2 regions of the Cellulosimicrobium sp. Marseille-Q8652 genome follow, and region 2 is predicted to be linked to the other one. Evidence: predicted binding sites of a transcription regulator. Region 2 holds the regulator's gene; the other holds the start of a gene.
What was found. The regulator LexA, encoded in region 2, represses DNA repair genes until DNA is damaged. The targets are predictions, from matches to a motif close to TCGAACANNTGTTCGA.
Positions count from the first base shown of each region.

Region 1: the regulator LexA is predicted to act here: its motif matches at 2,376-2,391, upstream of ACWPWV_RS04485 (HNH endonuclease signature motif containing protein).

Region 1 is NZ_CBCOPS010000001.1:1,015,583-1,019,986, forward strand. Features, by position in the region: gene ACWPWV_RS04460 (GNAT family N-acetyltransferase) at 1-69, opposite strand, end outside; gene purQ (phosphoribosylformylglycinamidine synthase subunit PurQ) at 66-788, opposite strand; gene purS (phosphoribosylformylglycinamidine synthase subunit PurS) at 788-1,075, opposite strand; gene ACWPWV_RS04475 (hypothetical protein) at 1,283-1,894, opposite strand; gene ACWPWV_RS04480 (PadR family transcriptional regulator) at 1,891-2,265, opposite strand; gene ACWPWV_RS04485 (HNH endonuclease signature motif containing protein) at 2,480-2,812, shown strand; gene ACWPWV_RS04490 (phosphoribosylaminoimidazolesuccinocarboxamide synthase) at 2,841-3,761, opposite strand; gene ACWPWV_RS04495 (AAA family ATPase) at 3,852-4,404, shown strand, end outside.
Region 2 is NZ_CBCOPS010000002.1:1,676,672-1,681,075, forward strand. Features, by position in the region: gene nrdR (transcriptional regulator NrdR) at 1-501, opposite strand, end outside; gene ACWPWV_RS17515 (LysM peptidoglycan-binding domain-containing protein) at 893-1,285, opposite strand; gene lexA (transcriptional repressor LexA) at 1,684-2,412, shown strand; gene ACWPWV_RS17525 (L-lactate dehydrogenase) at 2,515-3,510, opposite strand; gene ACWPWV_RS17530 (ATP-dependent DNA helicase) at 3,557-4,404, opposite strand, start outside.

The DNA.
Region 1 (4,404 bases), on a different contig from region 2:
GACGACCACGGTGACGCCCGCCGACCCGACGGCCGGCCCGCCGTCGGCCGTGCGAGCGACGACGCTCACGCGTGGACGAGCGCGCTCAGCACCGAGGTGAAGAAGCCGAGCCCGTCCGTGCCCGCGCGCGGGCCGGCTTCCGAGGCCGGGCCGAAGCCGGCCTCCACGGCGTGCTCCGGGTGCGGCATGAGGCCCACCACGTTGCCCGCCGCGTTCGAGATGCCGGCGATGTCGCGGCGCGACCCGTTGGGGTTCCAGCCGTCGTAGCGGAACACCACGCGACCCTCCCCCTCGAGCTCGTCGAGGGTGCGGTCGTCGGCGACGAACTGCCCGTCCTGGTTCTTCAGCGGGATCGTGATGCGCTGGCCGGCGGAGTAGTCGCGGGTCCAGGCCGTCTCGGCGTTCTCGACGACGAGGACCTGCTCCCGGCACAGGAAGTGCAGGTGGTCGTTCTTGATCATCGAGCCCGGCAGCAGGTGCGCCTCGGTGAGCACCTGGAAGCCGTTGCAGATGCCGAGCACCGGCAGCCCGCCCTGCGCCGCGTCGACGAGCGACTCCATGACCGGCGCGAACCGGCTGATGGCACCGGCGCGCAGGTAGTCCCCGTAGGAGAATCCGCCGGGCAGGACGACGGCGTCGACGCCGTGCAGGTCCGCGTCGGCGTGCCACAGCGGGACGGCCTCGCCGCCGGCGAGGCGCACGGCGCGGGCCGCGTCGCGGTCGTCGAGGGTGCCCGGGAACGTGACGACGCCGATCCTGGCCGTCGCGAGCGACGTGGGCGCCCTCATCAGGCGAGGCCCTCGGAGGCGACGGTGCCGGCCGCGTCGGTCACGGCGTCGGCCACGCGGACCACGTCCTCGATGACCGGGTTGGACAGCACCGTCAGGGCGGCCTCCTGCGCGGCCGCGAGGACCTCGGGCGTCACGTCGCCCTCGACCTCGAGCTCGAACCGCTTGCCCTGGCGGACGGACGTGAACTGGGTGAAGCCGAGGCGAGGCAGCGCCCCGACGACGGCCTTGCCCTGCGGGTCCAGGATCTCGGGCTTGGGCATGACCTCGACGACGACGCGTCCCACGGGTGCTCCTTGGCGAAGAGTTCGGGAGGGCCGGGGCTCCGGGATCCCGGTCACGGGCGCGTGCTGCACGTGGCGGCACGTCACGGCGTGAGCGAGCGGGAGCCGACGGCGGGATTCCGCGGCCAGTCTACCCGCGCCCCGCTCGCGTCCCGTCCGTCGTCCACAGCCTGCCGCACGGTGTCCCGCTGCCTGACCCAGCGGCCTGCGTCACGACCCGACGGCGCGCGAGGGGCCGACGGGGATGTTGCCGCCGAGCACGTGCTTGCGCCAGGCGCGCTCGACGTTCCTCTCGCGCCAGACCGCGCCGGCGAGGGCGGAGCCGGCCAGGACCACGAGGACGATCCACGGCGAGAACGTCACGGGGCTCTGCCCGAACAGCCAGCCCTGCAGCGCTGGCACGCCGAACCAGATCGCGAGCACGATCGCCATGTTCAACGCCTTCGTGCGCCACGAGAACAACGTGCCGTGGATGTCGTCCGCCACCCACCACCAGTAGCGGGCGGGAAGCCGCGCGTCGAACATGCGGTAGAGCAGCCACCGCCCGAGTGGCGGGTGCTCGCGCCGGCGCAGACCCCACCCCGCTCGCACCAGCCCCCACGCCTCGCGAGCGCCGATCCCCCTCGCCGTGGACGCGTCGTCGGGAGCGGGCGCGAGGTCGAGCAGCACCCCGAGCGCCTCGTCGCCGTGCGCGTCGCGCCACCGGCGCGGGTAGGCCCTGAGCCAGAACCGCGCGGAGCGCGCGTACCGGCCGCCGTCACCCTCGTGACGACGGGGCTCGTCCCCGCCCTGCTGCGCGCCGGGACGGCCTTCCGGCGTCATGCCGGGCCTCCGGCGGGGGCGGCGCCGTCCACACCGGGCAGCCGGGAGAGCGAGCGTCGCGCCTGCTCGGTGAGCTCGGCCAGGCGCACGGTCTCCGCGCGGGCGGCGCGTCGCCCGTCGTCGGTCGCCCTGTAGTAGCGGCGCAGCCGCCCGTCGACGACCTCCTCCCCCACCGCCTCGACGAGACCGGCAGCGACGAGCCGGTCGAGGTTCCCGTAGAGCGTCCCCGCGCCGAGCCGCGTGCGCCCGTCCGAGAGCTCTCGGACGGCCTGGATGACGGCGTACCCGTGACGCCGCTCCGCGACGAGCGCGAGCAGCACGAGGTACGACTGCTCCGTCATGCGGAACCCGCCGTCCGTCACCCTGGCCATGGGCGATATATATCGCACGACGACCTATGGCGCCAAGAGAGTGGCGCCGGCTGACGCCGTCGCACCACCGCCGGGTTCCGGCGGGACACTGTCAGAGGGTGCAGCTACTATCGAACACGTGTTCGAGACGCACGCTCGACCACGCGTGCGAGGGCGGGGTCCTGCCCCTTCTCCGTCCTCGCACGCTCACCATGCCAGCGGACGGAGACCGGTCTTGGCTGCACCACCCCTCCCCCCGAACACCGACCTCGCGCCGACGGGCCGCCCCTCGGTGCGCACGGTCGCCGCCGTCCTCGCACGGGACGTCACGTGCACGTTCCCGGGGTGCGCCGTGCCGGCGTTCCGGTGCGACCTCGACCACGTGGTCGCGCCCCGGCCGGGCGACGACTCCGCGCACGCCGCGGACAACCTCGTCGCGCTGTGCCGGCACCACCACGTGGTGCGGGCACGCGACGGGTGGCGCCCCGCGCTCCTGCACGACGGCACGGTCCGGTGGACGGCGCCGAGCGGGCACACCTACCTGCGCGCCGGAGCGCGGACCGCCTGACCGTCGGGGACGGACGCGAGGGAGGGCCTCAGGCCAGCGGCGAACCTGTGAGCCGCTCGTAGGCCTCGAGGTACCGGTCGCGCGTGCGCGCCACGACGACCGCGGGCAGCGGCGGGGGCGGCGCGTCGGCCGACCGGTCCCAGCCCGACTCCGGCGAGGTCAGCCAGTCGCGCACGTACTGCTTGTCGAAGCTGGGCTGCGCACGGCCGGGGTCCCACTGGTCCGCGGGCCAGAACCGCGACGAGTCGGGCGTCAGGACCTCGTCCCCGAGGACCGTCGCCCCCGTGGTCGGGTCGACCCCGAACTCCAGCTTGGTGTCCGCGAGGATCACGCCGCGCTCGCGCGCGATCTCGTCGGCCCGCGCGTACACCGCGAGCGTGAGGTCGCGCAGGCGCGTCGCGTCCTCGACGCCGACCTGCTCGGCCACGACCTCGAACGAGACGTTCTCGTCGTGCTCCCCCACGGCCGCCTTCGTCGCGGGCGTGAAGATCGGCGCCGGCAGGCGAGAGCCGTCGACCAGGCCGTCCGGCAGCGGCACGCCGCACACGGCCCCGCCCGCGCGGTACTCGACGAGCCCCGAGCCCGTGAGGTAGCCCCGCGCGACGCACTCGACCGGGAACATGTCCAGCCGTCGGCAGATCATCGCCCGGCCCGCGACGACGTCGGGCACGAGCCCGTCACCGGGCTCGGCCGACACCTCGGTCGACACGACGTGGTTCGGCACGAGGTCGGCGAGCTGCTCGAACCACCACAGGCTGAGCTGCGTGAGCACGACGCCCTTGTCCGGGATGCCGGGCGACAGCACGTGGTCGTACGCGCTGACCCGGTCGCTCGCCACGACGAGGACCACGTCGCCGAGGGGGTGCACCCCGCCGACGGCGGGCAGGTCCGGCTCGTAGAGGTCGCGGACCTTGCCCGAGTAGACGTGGCGCCAGCCCGGCAGCTCCAGCGTGGCGGTGTCGAACGCGTCGGCCTCGCCGAGCGAGAGCGGCGGCGTGTGGTCCCGTGGCGTGTGAGTCACGGGCCCTAGTTTCGCACCATGCCTCTCACGCCCTCCGCCGCGTCCGCGCCCACGTCTGCCGAAGACTTCGCCGACGACGAGCAGACCGCCGACTTCCTGGACAGGTTCTCGACGTTCATGGCCGTCGTGAACGAGCGCAGCCAGCGACAGCAGGCCGGATCGGCTCCCTCGGTCATGGACGTGCTTCGCGAGCACCTCGGTGCCGACCCGCGCGGCCTGGCCGTCGTCTCCGAGACCGTCTCCTCGCTGCGCCAGGTCGACGCGGACGTGGCGCTCGAGGTCGTGATCGCCCGGCACGGCGGCGGACGGCTCCTCGGTGTCGGTGGTGGCGAGCAGCGCATGCACATGTCGTTCTCGGAGATCGTCGAGCACTCGGCCCTGTGGCGGCAGTTCCCGGTCGGGGCGGTGGACTACGCGCGCGCGGCGACGGGACCGGACTCCGACCGACGGACAGTCTCCTTCGGTCTCCACCTCTTCACGCACGCGGGCACACCGGTCGCCGTCCTCCAGCGCGCCGCCAGCCCCCGGCACGGGAACGAGGCCGCCCTGGAAGTGATGTGCCCCGGCGAGG
Region 2 (4,404 bases):
CGCGTCCACCGCCGCGTCAGCGCGCGCCCCGGTCAACCGGGCGGCGGTCCGCTCCTCGCGCTCGACACGGAGCGACGTGATCGCGCTCTCGAAGTCCTCGAGGGAGTCGAACGCCTGGTACACGCTCGCGAACCGCAGGTACGCGACCTCGTCGAGCTCGCGGAGGGGACCGAGGATCGCGAGACCGATCTCGTAGGCGTCGAGCTCGGCGCTCCCGCTGGCCCGGATCGTCTCCTCGACCCGCTGGGCGAGGAGCGCGAGGTCGTCCTCGTTGACGGGTCGACCCTGGCACGCCTTGCGGACGCCGTTGACGATCTTCTCGCGCGAGAACGGCTCCGTCACACCGGACCGCTTGACGACGGACAGGCTCGCCGTCTCGATCGTCGTGAAGCGTCGCTGGCACTGCGGGCACTGACGACGACGGCGGATGGACGCACCGTCGTCCGACGTGCGGGAGTCGACGACACGTGAGTCCGCATGACGGCAGAACGGGCAGTGCATGGCGACTCTCCTCGGCTGGGGGTTCCGCGGCACTCGCAGGGCGAGAGCGGCGCGACGAACGTATGCCGCCGCCCCGCGACGGTGCAACACGCCGACGCCCGCGCGACGGTGCGGAACCGGGGACGCCGCCGTCCGGAGACGCAGAACGGGGGCGACCGGTCTCCGGTCGCCCCCGTCGGGACGCCCCCGTCCCCATCTCGCGCGCGACTCGCCTCGCACGCGCCGACGTGCTCAGGGGTGGCGGCTGACCGCCGACCCCGCCTCCCGCCCGGCCCCCCAGCCTGGCGAGTGAGGTGACACTAACTTAGGGCCGCCTAATCGTCAGCGCAAGCCCCGGAGAGCACCTGATCGCGCCGCACCGCGTGTCCTGGGTCACAGAACGTCCGGTGCCTCAGCCGTCGACCGGGAGCAGCAGCCGCTGCCCTGCCGCGAGCCCCGAGGACGACAGGCCGTTGAGGTCGACGATCCGCGCCACGACGTCGCGCACGTCCTCACCGGGATCCGCGAGGCGTGCGGCGTGGTCCCACAGCGTCTCTCCCGCGGCGACCACGTGGACGCGCACCTCCTCCGGCTCTCCCGCCGAGCCGGCGACCGCGCTCCCGACCCGTGCGCCCAGCACGACGAGCACCGCGAGGAGGAGCACCAGGACGACCCGGCCCCGGCGGGTCAGCCGGAGCGGCGCCTCGGGAGCGCCCCCCGTGCGGCGCACCGTCCCGGCCTGACGCCGCGCACCGCGGTCCGACCGGTCCAGCCGGCCGTCCCACCCTGTCGTCACACTCGTCATCACTGCCTCCGTCCCTCGCCGGCGCCGGAGCGCCTTCCCCGGTCGCTCCGGCCCGGCGAGGTCTGCGTCGTCGACCCGGGAGCCGGATCGAACACCTGTGCGTAGAACACCTGTACGAAGGTCTATCACGATCCACCCACGGAGTCGAGACATGCTCGAACAGATGTTTGATTCGTGGTGCGCTCTCCCCTAACCTGGGACCAGGTCGGTTCGCCGGACATGTCCACCGGACACGTCCGGCCCGGAGCGCCTCCCGCCAGGGACGACGCACCGGGCACGGGTCGACCGGCGCCCCGGCCACGCCGCGGGCGCCACCGACGGAGGGCGGCGTGCCGTACGGGGTGCAGGTTCCCTGCGACCGGGGCGTCGACCGCGAGGCGACGAGGGCGGAGACCACGATGGCGGGACGCGGCAGGGACACGGGTGCGGGGCTCGCCGAGGTGCGCGAGCTCCCCGACGGCACGGCGGGCAGCGACGGCCTGACACCACGGCAGCGCCTCGTCCTCGACACGATCCGTTCGTGCGTCGAGCAGCGCGGGTATCCCCCGAGCATGCGGGAGATCGGCGAGGCCGTCGGGCTCACGAGCCCCTCCTCGGTCAAGCACCAGCTCACCACGCTCGAGCGCAAGGGGTACCTGCGCCGGGACCCGAACCGTCCGCGCGCCATCGAGGTCGTGCAGCCGGACGACGGCCGCCGCGCCGCTCCCCTCGTCCGCGTCGCCGACGAGCAGGTGCACGACGAGGCGCACCCCCTGCCGTCCTACGTCCCGGTGGTCGGCCGGATCGCCGCGGGCGGCCCGATCCTCGCGGAGCAGGTCGTCGAGGACGTCTTCCCGCTGCCGCGCCAGCTCGTCGGGGACGGTGAGCTCTTCCTGCTCCGCGTGCAGGGCGACTCGATGGTCGACGCCGCGATCTGCGACGGCGACTGGGTCGTGGTGCGTCGGCAGAACGTCGCCGAGAACGGCGAGATCGTCGCGGCGATGATCGACGGCGAGGCGACCGTCAAGACGTTCAAGCGCAGCGGCGGGCACGTGTGGCTGATGCCCCACAACTCCGCGTACGACCCGATCCCCGGCGACGACGCGCAGGTGCTCGGGCGCGTCGTGTCGGTCCTGCGCAGCCTCTGACGGACCGGTCCGTCCGCGCCGCGGCCGCCGGCCCGGCCGCTCCCCCACGACGACGGGCCGGCGATCCCTCCCGCGGGATCGCCGGCCCGTCGTCGCGTGCTCCTAGAGGCCGAACCGCCGCGCGACCGCGCGCAGGGACTCCGCGGAGCCCTGGAGACCTGTCAGCTCCGCGTCGGACAGCGGGACGTCGACACGCTCGCTCGCGCCGCGGCGGTCGAGCAGCGTCGGCAACGACAGGCACACGTCGTGGATCCCGTAGTCGCCGTCCAGGAGCGTCGAGACGGGCAGGAGCCGGTGCTCGTCGCCCAGGACCGCCTCGATGATGCGCGTCGCGGCGAGGCCGACGGCGTAGTTGGTCGCGCCCTTGCCCTCGATGATCCGGTAGGCCGACTCGACCACCTCACGGGCGATCGCCTCGCGCGCGTCCTCGGAGAGCGGCGGGTGGCCGGCGATCCCCGGCCACTCGAGCAGCGGGACACCGCCGATCGTCGCCGAGCTCCAGAGCGGGATCTCGCTGTCGCCGTGCTCGCCGGCGATGTAGGCGTGGACGTTCTGGACCGCGACGCCGCAGTGCTGCGCGACGAGGAACCGCAGCCGCGACGAGTCGAGCACCGTCCCGCTGCCGAAGAGCCGCTCCGGCGGCAGGCCGGAGAACTTCAGGGCGGCGTACGTGACGATGTCGACGGGGTTGGTGACCATGACGTAGACGGCGTCCGGCGCGACCTCCACGAGCCCCGGCAGGATCGTGCGCATGAGACCGATCGTGCCCTCCGCGAGGTCGAGCCGGGTCTGCCCCTGCTTCTGCTTCGCACCGGCGGTCACGACCACGACGTCCGCGCCCGCGCACACCGCGACGTCGTCGGAGCCCTCGACCCTCGCCATGGGCATGAACTGGATGCCGTGCTGGAGGTCGAGGACCTCGGCGTCGACCTTGGCACGGTTGACGTCGAGCATCGCGACCGTGCGGGCCGCCCCGCGCATGAGCGCCGCGTACGCGAGGGTCGACCCGACCGCCCCCGCCCCGACGATCGCGAGCTTCGTCGTCCGGGCTCCCGCCGGCGGGACCGGTCCCCCTGCACGCTCCTCGGGGATGGGCATGGTGGTGCCTGCGTCGGTCATCGCGCCTCCGTCTCGTGGGTTGCGCTCAGCCTAGGGCGGCGAGGCGTCGCAGCGCAGCGGCAGCGACCTCGCGGTCGGTCGTCTGCCAGAACCCCGGCATCGAGCGCGTGAGGAACGTGCCGTAGCGCGCCGTGACGAGACGGGGGTCGAGCACGGCCACCACGCCGCGGTCGGTCGTCGAACGGACCAGGCGCCCCGCGCCCTGCGCGAGCAGGAGCGCGGCGTGCGTCGCGGACACCTGCATGAACCCGTTCCCGCCGGCGGCCTCGACCGCGCGGGCGCGCGCCGACCGCACCGGGTCGTCCGGCCGGGGGAACGGGATGCGGTCGATGAGCACGAGCTGGCACGACGGGCCGGGCACGTCCACGCCCTGCCACAGGGAGAGCGTCCCGAACAGGCAGGTCGCCGGGTCGTCGGCGAACTCGCGCACGAGCGTCGGGAGCTGGTCGTCCCCCTGGCACAGCACGGGGACGTCGAGCCGCTCGCGCATCGCCTCGGCCGCCGCGACCGCGGCGCGACGCGACGAGAACAGGCCGAGGGTGCGGCCGCCGGCCGCCTCGACGAGCGCCGCGATCTCGTCGAGCTGGTGCTCGGTCGCGGCCTCCCGCCCGGGTGTCGGCAGGTGCTTCGCGACGTAGAGGATCCCCTGGCGCGGGTAGTCGAACGGGCTGCCGACGTCGAGGCCACGCCAGGACGGCGCCTCCTCGCCGTCCGACGCGCCCCCGCCCAGCCCGAAGGTACGGGCGACGGCGTCGAAGGTCCCGCCGAGGGCGAGCGTCGCGGACGTGAAGACCCCGGTGCGCTCGGTGAGGAGGTGGGTACGGATGAGACCCGCGACCCCCAGGGGCGCCGCGTGCAGCCGGCTCGCGCCCT